3 regions of the Paenarthrobacter sp. MSM-2-10-13 genome follow, and region 3 is predicted to be linked to each of the others. Evidence: predicted binding sites of a transcription regulator. Region 3 holds the regulator's gene; each other region holds the start of a gene.
What was found. The regulator LexA, encoded in region 3, represses DNA repair genes until DNA is damaged. The targets are predictions, from matches to a motif close to TCGAACANNTGTTCGA.
Positions count from the first base shown of each region.

Region 1: a site for LexA is predicted at 1,695-1,710, ahead of ruvA (Holliday junction branch migration protein RuvA). Genes of this name have one in related genera too.
Region 2: a site for LexA is predicted at 1,285-1,300, ahead of umuD (translesion error-prone DNA polymerase V autoproteolytic subunit). Genes of this name have one in related genera too.

Region 1 covers NZ_JAAOXO010000001.1:910,184-914,694, reverse strand. Annotated here, with positions in the region: gene ruvB (Holliday junction branch migration DNA helicase RuvB) at 1-985, opposite strand, end outside; gene ruvA (Holliday junction branch migration protein RuvA) at 978-1,622, opposite strand; gene ruvC (crossover junction endodeoxyribonuclease RuvC) at 1,736-2,314, opposite strand; gene HAV21_RS04375 (YebC/PmpR family DNA-binding transcriptional regulator) at 2,380-3,135, opposite strand; gene pdxT (pyridoxal 5'-phosphate synthase glutaminase subunit PdxT) at 3,139-3,840, opposite strand; gene HAV21_RS04365 (Mur ligase family protein) at 3,944-4,511, shown strand, end outside.
Region 2 covers NZ_JAAOXO010000003.1:35,513-40,023, reverse strand. Annotated here, with positions in the region: gene HAV21_RS08555 (dihydrofolate reductase family protein) at 1-9, shown strand, start outside; gene HAV21_RS08550 (hypothetical protein) at 6-602, shown strand; gene HAV21_RS08545 (hypothetical protein) at 705-1,136, opposite strand; gene umuD (translesion error-prone DNA polymerase V autoproteolytic subunit) at 1,314-1,745, shown strand; gene HAV21_RS08535 (Y-family DNA polymerase) at 2,036-3,334, shown strand; gene HAV21_RS08530 (uroporphyrinogen-III synthase) at 3,363-4,511, opposite strand, start outside.
Region 3 covers NZ_JAAOXO010000013.1:43,713-48,223, forward strand. Annotated here, with positions in the region: gene hisH (imidazole glycerol phosphate synthase subunit HisH) at 1-74, opposite strand, end outside; gene hisB (imidazoleglycerol-phosphate dehydratase HisB) at 71-697, opposite strand; gene HAV21_RS19405 (histidinol-phosphate transaminase) at 745-1,863, opposite strand; gene HAV21_RS19410 (LysM peptidoglycan-binding domain-containing protein) at 1,941-2,300, opposite strand; gene lexA (transcriptional repressor LexA) at 2,649-3,392, shown strand; gene HAV21_RS19420 (ATP-dependent DNA helicase) at 3,457-4,511, opposite strand, start outside.

The DNA of each region.
Region 1 (4,511 bases), on a different contig from region 3:
AGCCAAGGTGCGTCCAGGCGGACGCCATCGCGATCCGGCCCCGCGGAGTGCGTCCCAAAAGACCCTCACGGACCAGGAACGGCTCAGCCACGGTCTCCACCGTCTCGGGCTCTTCCCCCACGGCGATAGCCAAAGTGGACAATCCCACTGGACCGCCGTTGAACTTGGTGATCAGGGCTTCAAGAACGGACCGGTCAAGCCTGTCCAATCCACGCTCGTCTACTTCATACATATCCAGAGCCGCTGAAGCTGAACGTGCATCAATCTGCTCAATGCCATGAACCAGCGCCCAGTCACGGACACGGCGAAGCAGTCTGTTGGCGATACGTGGCGTTCCCCGGGACCGGCCCGCTATCTCCGTAAAGCCCGCAGAGTTGACCTTCAGGTCCAGTAGGCCCGCGGAGCGCCGCAGGACGAGCTCGAGTTCGGCGACGGAGTAGAACTCAAGGTGCCCGGTGAATCCGAATCGATCCCTCAGAGGCCCCGGAAGAAGCCCAGCTCGGGTTGTTGCGCCCACCAAGGTGAAAGGTGGCAGTTCCAAAGGAATGGCGGTTGCACCAGCGCCCTTGCCCACCACAATGTCCACGCGGAAGTCCTCCATGGCCATGTACAGCATTTCTTCCGCCGGCCTGGACATGCGGTGTATTTCGTCGAGGAAAAGGACCTCCCCCTCCGATAGGGAGGAAAGGATGGCGGCAAGATCTCCCGCGTGCTGGATGGCCGGGCCGCTGCTGATACGCAACGGCGCGTTCATTTCCGCTGCGATGATCATGGCAAGGGTTGTCTTGCCTAGTCCTGGCGGCCCTGACATCAGCACGTGATCGGCGCTGCGGCCACGCATTTTGGATGCCTCGAGTACCAATGCCAGTTGTTTGCGGACCCGATGCTGTCCCACGAAATCGTGCAGGTTCTTGGGCCGGAGTGCGGCTTCAATGACCCGCTCTTCCGGTTCCTCTCCCCCGCTGACGAGTGACTGCTCAGCCACGGCTGCCTACACGATTGCCTGCGCGCGCCCCATCCTGACCCAACCAACGCAGCGTTGCCCGGAGGATTTGGGCCACGTTTCCTGCGTCCACGAGTTCCGGGGAGTCGGCCATTGCTTTGTCGATGCTGCCGTTGGCGTCCTTCTCGGACCAGCCCAAGCTGGTCATGGCTGCGACAACCTGCGGCTTCCATTCGGCGTTTGGGGCAGCGGCGGGCGCAGTGCCTGTGCCGGTTCCGTGGGGAACCAACTTACCGGCGAGCTCAAGGACAATCCGGCCGGCCACCTTGGGACCGATTCCCGGCACCTTGGTAAAGGTCTTGCTGTCTCCAGTGTGCGCCGCCACCCGGATGGCCTCCGGTTCATGCACGGCAAGGACGGCCAAGGCCAGACGTGGCCCTACCCCGCTGACGCTGAGCAGGACATCGAAGACTTCCCGTTCGTCGTCGTCGGCGAAGCCGAACAGTGTCAGGGAATCTTCACGGACGATCATGGACGTGAAGAGCTTGGCTTCTGTTCCTGTCTTGAGGTGGCTCAAGGTCTGCGGCGTGGCAAAGACACTCATTCCCGCACCGTTGAGGTCGATGACAGCGGTGGACAAACCAACGTGGGCTACCGTTCCACGGAGAAAACTGATCAAGACCCGGCTCCTGAAATACTGCCTGCTCCATTGCCGCAATACTGTGTTAATACTGCGGCCAAAGCGGACTATCCGAACATATCTACGAATACCCTAGCAAGGCGAGCCGACAATCACCGTGTGCGGCGCGCTTTTGCTTCCGCGTCAGCCCATGCTTTTTGGGCGGGAGTGAGACCGCCCTTACCGTTCGCGCCGGTAGCTGAACCCATTCCACTACCTGCGCGCCATGCATGGGTCAGGGCAAGCGCAAGAGCGTCCGCAGCATCAGCAGGCTTCGGTGGAGCATCCAGGCGCAGGATCTTGGTAACGAGCTTGGTCACTGCATCCTTATTGGCCGTGCCGCTGCCTGTTACCGCGGCTTTGACCTCCGACGGTGTGTGTAACGCGACGGGGATGCCACGGCGTGCGGCCGCAGCGATGACGACGCCCGAAGCCTGGGCCACACCCATGACCGTGCTGACGTTCATCTGCGAGAAAACACGCTCGACGGCGACGACGTCCGGCTGATGCAGGTCCAGCCATTCATCAATGGCTTGGGCAATGACCAGCAGGCGCTTATCCAGAGTGAGCTCAGCAGAGGTCCCCACTACTCCAACGGCCACCATGGTGGCCCTGCGGTTCTTTTCAATGTCCACCACACCTATACCGCAACGGGTGAGGCCCGGATCGACTCCCAATACGCGAAGAGTCAAGTCCGGGCCTTCCTGGTGGCTGTGAAGCTGCTAAATGTCAAAATGACGCGCTGCGCCGTGGCCGGCTATTCGGCGTCGAGGGCAGCCTGGACTTCCTCGCTGAGGTCCGCATTGCTGTAGACGTTCTGGACATCGTCAAGATCTTCCAGGGCATCCACGAGTTTCATGAACTTCTTGGCGCCGTCGACATCCAGTTCCACCTGCATGGAGGGAACGAACTCGGCTTCATCTGTCTCGTATTCGATGCCCGCTTCTTTCAGGGCGTCGCGGATGGCCTGAAGATCAGAGGGTTCGGAGTGGATTTCCCAGTTCTCTCCGCTGTCTTTGACTTCTTCGGCTCCGGCATCGAGGACCGCCATCAGGATGTCGTCCTCGCTGAGGCCGTTCTTGGGCAGGACCACAACACCCTTGCGGGCGAAGAGGTAGCTCACGGAACCGGGATCGGCGATAGTGCCGCCGTTGCGGGAGATTGCAAGGCGCACCTCGGACGCAGCGCGGTTCTTGTTGTCCGTCAGACATTCGATCAACAAGGCCGAACCCTGGGGACCACGAGCCTCGTACATGATCTCCGTGTAGTCCACCACTTCGCCGGTGAGGCCAGCGCCGCGTTTGATGGCGCGGTCGATGTTGTCATTGGGAACCGACGTCTTCTTGGCCTTCGTGACGGCAAGTTCAAGTCCCGGGTTGCCGGCGAGGTCCGGACCACCCATGCGGGCAGCAACTTCGATGTTCTTGATCAGTTTTGCGAACGACTTTGCACGCCTGCCGTCAATGATGGCTTTCTTGTGCTTGGTGGTCGCCCATTTGGAGTGGCCTGACATGCTTTACGCTTCTCCTCTGATCATTCGAATAAAGAGTTCATGCACGCGTTTCTCTCCCGTCACTTCCGGATGGAAGGAGGTGGCCAGTAGTTGACCGGAACGCACTGCAACAATTCTAGCCACTCCATGCAAAGTAGCCGTGTGGCTGGCGTGGTCGGGGTCAACCTGGGCAAGGACTTCCACGCCCGGACCTACGCGTTCCACCCAGGGGCCCCGGATAAATACAGCGTGAACGGGATCCACACCGGACTCCCCTGCGCTGAATTCAAGCCCCCTGAAATCCAGGTCGGTCTCGAAGGACTCCCGCTGGCGGCCAAAGGCATTCCTGCGCACGGTGATATCCAGCCCACCAAAGGTCTGCTGCGGATTTCCGTGCAGGTCAGTTGCAGGGTCCGCGATTTCATCGGCCAACAGGATCATGCCGGCACAGGAGCCGTAGACCGGCAGGCCGTCCGCGATCCGCTTTTGAAGTGGATCACGGACTTCGAAAATCCGGGAGAGCTTGTCAATGGTGGTTGATTCGCCGCCGGGGATGATCAAGCCGTCAATGTCGTCAAGCTCTGACGGGCGGCGTATACCCACGCCGGTGGCGCCAGCGGCCTCTACAGCGTGGATATGCTCGCGGAAATCGCCCTGAAGAGCCAGCACGCCGATCCGGAGTCCTGAACCCACGCGCGACGAAGCGTCAGAAAGGGGGTTGGTCATTCGACCATCATAGAGGCCCAGGGCGATATGGCGCTGTCAGCGTTGACCAAGCCCACACGCGAGGTAGCCGGTTCCATGCCCTGACTGGGATATATTACAGAGCATGCTTTCCTTCAGCGTTCCCCTCGGCAAGCTGGTCCGCACACTGTCCCGGCTCCGGGGCGGGGGCTCAGCTTTTCCCGGCTTGGTGGTTGAGAAAATCGATCCCGGCTTCATGCAGCGAACGCTGGCTTCGCTCCCCCTGGGCGTAGCCGTGGTCAGCGGCACCAACGGCAAGACCACCACCACCAAGATGGTGGTGGAACTCCTTGAAAGCCAAGGCCTGAAAGTCTTCACCAACCGCAGTGGCAGCAACTTCACCCGTGGGGTGGCCGCTTCGCTCCTGGGTGATGTGGACTGGCGCGGTCGGCTGGACGCAGACATTGCCATTCTGGAATTGGACGAAGCCCATGCCGTGCACTTCGTCAACAAAGTTCAGCCGCGGTACAGCCTCCTGTTGAATGTCCTCCGCGACCAATTGGACCGCTTCGGGGAAATTGACAAGACCGCCCGGCTACTGGAGCACATCGCATCCAAGACCACCGGCACAGTTGTCCTCAACCGGGAAGACCCACGCGTCGCCCGGATTGCCAACGCCATCAATACCCTCGATGCCGTCCACCACCCCGAAG
Region 2 (4,511 bases), on a different contig from region 3:
GGGTCATGACCCGTTCCCTCCGAGCTGTGGCCAGGGCTGCCATGGTCGCCGTGATCGTTTCTTTCCTGACGGCATGCAACGCGCCGGCGCCACTGCCCGAACAGGACCCCCCATCCATTCCGCACGACGCGGACACCGGGCAGACCATTGCTGAAGCCCGCGAGGCCATCGACGCTATTCCCGGGATTTCCGTTACCGACTTTGCGGGCGGAGGCCCACCTAATGTGAAGGGCAACACCGGTTACGCGGTGGCGTTCGACATTGAGCCCGGGTACACCGTCACCTACGGCGACTTGCTCATCGACTACATCGTCCGCAACGTGTGGGCTGTGGGCGAGGGCTATATGCCCAACACGCAGATCCAGATCTCTGCGAGCACCGCCGACGGCGAGCCATTCTTCGACCTCACAGCCGCAGCCGTGGGCTCGGCCTGGCTCAGCCCGCAAACTTCCACGCCCTCGGAGCACAACACCGTGATTATCCCGCTCAGTGCTGAGGACCCGGAGGGGGCACGGAACCTCTCCCTGTTCAAGAAAGACGGTTCCTGGCCGGGCGTCATACCGAAGCCTTTCTCCTATGACGTCACCGTCAAGAGTGGCTGATCCCACGCGACAGCCGCTCCGCGCGTTAGCGGCCCCCACGGCCGTGGTTTGCCTGAGTACAGGGCGTCGAGGACGCTAAGGTCGGCGCCGCTGACACTTGCCTTACCGCTGGCGCGTGACCTTGCGTGTCTGGCGGAACTCCTCGGGCACGTTGACAACGCCCTTCGGAACAGCAACCGTTATTCCCTTTTTGGTGACACTGGTGACCTTATGACCCAGCTGCTTGGCGTACTCAACCACGGGTCGCGAGGCAGCCCTGTTCCGGGCGATGGCGATGAGCACGATCGTGAGGAACGCGAGGGTCAGCAGTCCGGGCACCACGATGGCGATCGCCGGGCTGATGAGACCGTTCAGAAGCAGGGCCGGACCGAGGAACCACAGCGCGACAGAGGACACCATAAACCCGAGAACCAACTTCTCGGAGTGTGCGTGTACGGCCTGGGCGTGGGCCAGCTCATCCGGGTAGCGTTCCTTGACCATGCGTGTGATGTCGGCGCTAAGCGCGCCACCGAGTTGCCTGGTCCGGTCGGTCATTGCTCTCCTATGTGTTCGTGCCAGAAGTTGTTCGCTTGATCTTCCCTCAAAATACTCGTCATTCGTCTCACCGCGAGAAACCATCGCCCTGAGGTGCCGAGCGAAGCGGAATGGACAGGATGTCTGGGGTCCGCTGTACACTGAATTATCGAACATATATTCGAATAAAGGTGTGTTGTGGGCGTGATAGTCGGCCCCCGCGTGATAGATGCGGGCTTATCCCTGATGTCAGTACTGTTGGCACCTATTCCTGTGGCGGCGGGATATCCCTCGCCTGCGCAGGACTATTTTGATGGTCGGATTGATCTCAATGAGCATCTGATCAAGGATGTCACCAGCACGTTCGTGGTGAGGGTGACGGGTCAGTCCATGGAGGGTGCCGGGATCAGTGACGGGGATGAGTTGATCGTTAACCGGGCACTGGAGCCCAAGGATGGGTCCGTCGTCGTTGCTGTCCTTGATGGTGAGTTGACCATCAAAAGGCTGCGCGTCACGCCGTCGGGAGTGGTGCTGGAGGCGGACAATCCCAAGTATCCGGACATTCGAGTGCCCGCGATGTCGGAGCTGACCATTTGGGGCGTAGCCACAACGTGCCTGCATCACATTTGATTGAATCCAGCCGGTAGGGCTTCGCACCCTCTGGGTCGCCGACGCCCTCCTGGGCATCCTCTTCCCCACGCTGGCGGCCCTCGGGGAAGGCTTGGCCACGGGGGCCATCTACCTGGATTTCCGTACCACCGGCATCCCGTCTGCCCGGACTTTTCCACAATCCGGTGGGCGGGATGTTTTCTTGTCGGGGCCCGAAGGTACAGTAGAAGTATTCGAATATATGTTCGAATGCGCGGCGTGTCGTGCACTGAAACGGCGGCTCGCGTGCTAATGCCGATTTAGGGATGGAAATGTCCAAGCCAGCGCTCATGCACCGCATGCAGGAGATTGCCCATGTGGATATCAACTGCTTCTACGCCTCGGCGGAGAGGGCCTTCAACCCTGCGCTGGAGGGCAAGCCTTTGATAGTGCTGTCCAACAACGACGGTTGCGCCGTGACCCGGTCGCCCGAGGCAAAAAAGCTGGGAATCGGCCTGGGGGAGCCATGGTTCAAGCTCGCGCCACGGGCCGAGGAATGGGGATTGATAGCCCTGTCGAGCAACTACGAACTGTATGGAGACATCAGCTCGCGCGTCATGGAGCTCCTGGCCCGGTACTCAGCATGGCAGGAGGTGTACTCCATTGATGAGGCGTTCCTGGGAGTGAAGGGGCAACCGGATGACCTGCTGGAATTGGGGCGAACCATCAAGGTTGCCTGCCAACGGCATGTGGGGGTTCCCGTTTGCGTAGGGATCGCGCGCACTAAGACTCTCGCCAAGCTCGCCAATAAGTGGGCCAAGCATAATCCGGCCTTCAACGGTGTGTGCCGTTGGGACTCCGTCCCGCAGGCCCAACGCGAGGCACTCATGGCGCGGCTCTCCGTGATCGAGATCTGGGGCGTCGCCACCCGGCTCACAAGACGCCTGAACGCGATGGGGATCTTCTCCATCCTGGACCTGGTCCGGGCCGACCCTGTGGCGTTGAGGGATAAATTCTCCATCGTCATGATGCGCACTGTCTTGGAACTGCAAGGCACGCCCTGCATCCCCATGGAGGAAGAACGAATCGGGCGGGACCAACTGATTTTCTCCCGGTCTTTCTCCACGCCGATCACCACGGCCGCGGAGTTACGTCAGGTGCTCAGCGTTTACGGTCAGATGGCCAGTGCCAGGCTGGCCAAGCACGATCTTCAGGCCAAGTTGCTGACTGCCTTTGCTGCAACATCGGTCTACAACCCCAACGACAAATCGTTCCCCACTGTCAACGTCAAACTACCTATGCCAACCTCGGACCCCGTTCTGCTGACCAAGGCCGCACACGCTCTGGTTCCCAGGATCCAGGAAGGCGTCAGGTACGCCAAAGCCGGGATCATGGTCACTGACCTTCGCCCCAGCGGCAATCAGAAACCATTGGAAATCTTCGAGAACCCGCATGAAGAGCGGGGCATAGGCCCCTTGCTGGAGCAAGTCAGCAAGCGGTATGGCCGGGGCTCCATCGGTTTGGGCCATGCGGGCATCAAGGGCGGCCCGGACTGGTCCATGAAACGGGACATGCTCAGCCCCCGCTACACCACCAACTGGGACGAACTTCCCCTGGTGAAGGCGGCCTAGCGTGGCAGGGGAAACCGTGGCAGGAGACCTAAGCCCGCAGCCGGTAACCCCGCTTCACCACGGTTTCCACCAGCTTGCCGTCCGGAAGGGAGGACCGCAGCCGGCTCACCGTCATGTCCAGGGCGTGCACAGAGCCGCGCAAGTCCAACAAGTCAGAGAGAGCCTCCCGGGACAGTACAGCTCCACCCGCACCCAGCAGCGCTCGCAACAGCAGCAGGGGTGCCGGTGCAAGGTCCACCACCTCGCCGTTAATCCGCAAGCAGCGTCCGCGCAATTCGATGGTGGCGCTCTTTGTTTCCAAACGCCGTACGTGGTTCAACGAGAGATGTTCGGTCACCAGCCTGATCAGCGCACCCATGCGGTACCGGTCGGGAATCAGTGGCGTCAACCCGGCGTCGACCAGCGGTTGTGCGGTGACCGGCCCAACGGCCGCAACAGTTACCGGACCCTTCAGGGCTTCGATGAGCTGGCGGTAGAGGCCCATTTCGTGGGCGGTGCTCCACATCGCATCCACGGCGGGGGCGCTGGTGAACGTCAGGACGTCGAGGTTGCCACCCACCACGGCTTCGATCAGCCGCGGCAGTTTGTCTTCGCCGTCGGGCTTCACCCAGCGGTACGGGGTCACGGTCAGGACCGTTGCACCGGACATGCGGAGCCGTTCCAACTGGCGGACGTCGGTGTACCCGTGCAGCTGCACAGCGACGGTCTTGTTGCGAACGCCTTCGGCCAGCAGCATGTCCACCAGGGTCGCGGTGGTTTCGTCACTGCTGATTCCGACGTCGGCAAGACCGGCCGCCCGCACGGCGCCGCGGGCTTTGGGGCCACGGACGAACATGCGGCATGCGGACAGCGTTTCCAGGAGTTGCTCGCCGATGCCGAAAGAATCTGCGGCTTCACACCAGCGGCGCATCCCGTATGCCGTGGTGGCGATGCAGATGTCCGGTTTAGCCGCGATGATGGTGCGGGTGTCCTCAATGAGGACCATATCCTCCTGAACTGGGGCGATCTTCAAAGCCGGGGCGTGCAACACGCTCGCACCGCGACGCTCCAGGGCCTCAATGAGGTCCCGGGAGCGGCGGTGCGAGGTGACGCCAATGCGGAAACCGTCCAGCGGCGCTTCTACGGCTTCGGAAGCTTCCGGCGCGGCCGTAGCGTCCTGGACTTCGATGGCATGTGC
Region 3 (4,511 bases):
CCTTCAGGCGACTCCGGCTTTACGGACGCTATGGCGTCGGCCACGGCTCCATTGTTCAGAATCTGGCCGCTCATAGTGCGCCCTTAGTGGAGGGAATGCCCTCCACACGGGGATCGGACTCAACAGCTGCACGCAACGCGCGGGCAAAGGCTTTGAACTGGGCCTCAACGATGTGGTGGGGGTCGCGGCCGGCCAGGACGTTCATGTGGAGGCAGATTCCGGCGTGAAGCGTAATTGCTTCAAAAACGTGACGGGTCAACGATCCCGTGAAGTGTCCGCCGATCAGGTGGTATTCCTGTCCGGCCGGCTCGCCACCGTGCACCAGGTAGGGTCGTCCGGAAACATCAACGACGGCGTGCGCCAAGGCTTCGTCCAAAGGAACCGTGGCTTCACCAAAGCGACGAATACCGGCTTTATTGCCCAGTGCCGTTCGGAGGACCTCGCCGAAGGTAATGGCGACGTCTTCCACCGTGTGGTGGGCGTCAATGTGGGTGTCGCCAGTAGCTTTGACGGTCATGTCAATCAGGGAATGCTTGCACAGAGCCGTCAGCATGTGGTCGTAGAACGGAACCGAAGTGCTGATATCCGAGACGCCTGAACCATCCAGGTTAATCTCCACCAGGACCGAAGACTCACTGGTGGTGCGCTCCATGCGCGCGGTGCGGGCAGCGGTCGGCGCGGCGCCGGTTTCGCTCATTGGGACATCCTTATACACGGAGGGGTGGGTTAGGTCTAGGAACAAGTTTAGGCGTGGTGCGGCGCGGTGCCGTCCAGCAGGGCTTCCAAGGCCTCCAGGAACGCAGTCGTTTCCGGCTCGGTTCCAGCGGTGACACGCAAATGCCCCGGGATACCGACGTCGCGAATCAACACGCCGGCGTCCAGCAGGCCCTGCCAGATAGTGTGTGGATCCTCCAGTCCCCCAAAGAAGACGTAGTTGGAGTCCGAAGCAGCAGGCTGGAGGCCCATGCGGAGCAGTTCAGTCACAATCCTGTCGCGCTGGACCTTGATGTCCTCGACGTCGGCCATGAGGGCTTCGCGGTGATTCAGCGCAGCGAGGGCCGTTGCCTGCGTCACGGCAGAGAGGTGGTATGGGAGACGGACCAGCCTGATGGCGTCCGTGACTTCCGGGGCTGACGCCATGTATCCGAGCCTGGCGCCCGCCAAAGCGAATGCTTTGCTCATGGTGCGCGAGACGATCAGACGCTCGCGTCCGGGCAACAGGGTCAGGGCGCTCGGCGTGTTGTCGTGTGCGAACTCGTGGTAGGCCTCATCCACGATCACCATGGCCTGGCTGGCTTCGCCGGCCTCGTAAACAGCCTCCACGACGTCCAATCCCAAGCCCGTACCTGTGGGGTTGTTGGGCGAGCACAGGAAAACGATGTTGGCGCCCGTTTCCCGGACCTGAGCAGCGGCCGATTCGGCGTCCAGCCCGTAGTCGTCCGCGCGGACTCCGCGGACATACTCGGTGTCAGTGCCACTCGCGAGCAGGGGGTACATGGAGTACGTGGGAGGAAAGCCCAATGCCTTGCGGCCGGGTCCACCAAAGGCTTGGAGGATCTGCTGCAGGACCTCGTTGGATCCGTTGGCCGCCCAGATGTTGTCCGGGGAAAGCCCGTGGCCAAGGTACTCGGCCAAGGCTTCACGAAGTTCGGTGAACTCCCGGTCCGGATAGCGGTTCAGCCCGGTGGCCGCAGCGGCCACGGCCTCAGTGATGGCGGCTTGGACATCTGCGGGGACGCCATGAGTGTTTTCGTTGACGTTGAGCAGGATCGGTACATCGAGCTGCGGTGCGCCATAGGGGCTCAATCCACGCAGGTTGGTCCGAAGGGGAAGTCGGTCAAGTCGCTCAAGCTGGTCACTCACCAACCCAGTTTAAGGGGCGGCCGGGACTGCCGACTAACTGTGACGCCCGACCCTTGATTTCTGCGGGTGCCGAGGGATCAGTTTGCAGGGACGAACAGCTGCTGGCCGGGCAGGATGCGGCCGCCCCGGAGGTCGTTGAGCTGGATGATCTCGGCGATGACGTCGCGGGGGTCACGCTCGGGAGCGGCAGCGCCGGCGATGCCCCAGAGGGACTGACCTGGCTGGACTGTAACAGTGACGGCAACAGGCGGACGCAGTTGGGACTGCGAGTCGGCTGCCTTGGCCGGGGAGTTGATAAATCCGGCAAGACTCAGCAACGCTGCAACCAACAGCATGGCCGGGATGCCGAAGAAGACGATCCGTCCCCTTCGGGTCAGGCGCAGGCGAGCGGGTGCCTGGGTCGTACGGAAATCAGCGAACGTAGTGACTGCGGACATGAGCTGAGCCCTTCTGAGCTATTGCCACGCTCCGGGATGCCCGGTGCCTGGCTGCCAATTCTTTGTGTTCCCCTGGGCCTGCCCCGGATGTTCGAACGCTTTGTTCGAACATCCAGCTTCAGCATCAGGTTTATAGAACACATATTCGAACCTTGCTATGACATTTTTAGCACTTATCAACGAACGGTGTCGAGACTCGCTAGAACAAATGTTTGATAAACGCCTGTGCCTGCCCTACGTTTGAGTGAAGAAGCAGCACTGTTTCAGTGGAACAGGAGGGTCTGACATTTTTTGCAGACCTGACACCCCTGGCCCTCATCAGGGCGGAATGGAAAGGCATTGGCGAACATGGCAGCGAAAGCCACAGGCGGAGGGGCACCCCTGCGGAGCCAACAGCCTCAAAAGAGTCCCAAAAGCCTGACCGTCCGGCAGAAAAAGATCCTGGAGACCATCCAGAGGTCAGTCAATGACAACGGCTACCCTCCCAGCATGCGCGAAATCGGCGACACCGTGGGTCTGGCCAGTTTGTCCAGCGTCACGCACCAGTTGTCCCAATTGGAGAAGCTCGGCTACCTCCGCCGGGACCCCAAGCGTCCCCGCGCCATGGAAGTGCTGATGCCCCTAACCCTTGATGGCGGGCCCATCCCCGGTGTGGACGCTCCGACCACCCTTCGCAGCGCCGGTGGCCTGGCCGTCACCGAGCTAGCCAGCGCCAGTGATACCGCCATGGTCCCCTTGGTGGGGCGCATCGCGGCAGGTGGACCGATCCTGGCTGACCAGACGGTGGAAGACGTGCTTGCACTCCCACGGCAACTCGTGGGGCATGGCGAACTGTTCATGCTGAAGGTGGCCGGCGATTCCATGATCGATGCTGCTATCTGTGACGGCGACTGGGTGGTGGTCCGGCGACAGAATGATGCCATCAACGGCGACATCGTTGCCGCCCTGCTGGATGATGAAGCAACCGTGAAGACTTTCCGGCAGCGGGACGGTCACACGTGGCTGCTCCCCCAAAACACCCAGTACGAGCCCATCCTCGGAGATCAGGCCACCATCATGGGCAAGGTCGTCTCGGTACTGCGCTCTCTTTAAGCGCTCACGCCCTTTAAACGCAGCTTCCCGTGGACACCAGCAGGTGTTCACGGGAAGCTGTGCATTACGGGGCTTTAGCCGAGCCCAGACGTTCCAGAACGCCTCGAACCACCGACCGGTCCGTGGTGGCCCAGAACGGCGGCAGGGCGGCACGTAGAAAGCCCCCGTAGCGCTCGGTCGAAAGCCTGGAGTCGAGTACCGCGACCACCCCTTTGTCTCCCGTCGAGCGGATCAGTCGGCCAGCGCCCTGCGCCAGCCGAATGGCAGCGTGCGTGGCTGACACGGCCATGAAACCGTTCCCGCCCGATTGGGCAACCGCCCGGGAACGGGCAGTCATCAGGGGATCGTCAGGACGTGGGAAGGGAATGCGGTCAATAACCACCAGTCGGCATGAGCCACCCGGAACGTCTACCCCCTGCCACAGGGACATGGTTCCGAAGAGGCACGTATCTGGCTCGTCCGCGAATTGCTTCACCAGGGCCGCCATGGTGGATTCTCCCTGACAGAGAATGTCCACATCCAGCCGGAGCCGCATGGCATCGGCGGCTTCTTCGGCAGCACGCCGCGAGGAGAACAGGCAAAGCGCTCCGCCCCCGGACGCCCGGATGAGGTCTTCCAATTCGTCCAGCGCCTCCGGCGAAGTACCGCGGCCCGGTTTGGGCAGGTGCTTTGCCACGTATAGAACACCCTGTTTGGGATAGTCGAAGGGCGATCCCACATCAATGCCCGTCCAGCTCGGCGCGCCGTCTCCAATCAGGCCAAGACCACCCGCGGCGGGCTCGAAGGCCGAGCCGATGGCCAGGGTCGCAGAGGTCAGCACCACAGTATGGCCGGCAAAGAGCCCCTCTCGAAGCCGCCCTGCCACACTGAGCGGGGCAATATTAATCAATGCAGGAGCTGTCTCGTCCGGCGGAGAATATCCCTGCTGGGGGTCGAACGTGCTGTTCCGCGAGAACCAGACCACTTCGCGGTTCTCCTTCGCGGCGAGCATCCGCTCGCACAGTTCCAGGATGAGCATGAGCCGTGAGCGCGCAAGCTGCCGTCCGCCGTCGACCGCGTTTGAAGAATCCGTCTTCGAGTCCGAGAGCGCGGCGCGCGTGGCGTCCCGCAATTGGTCAA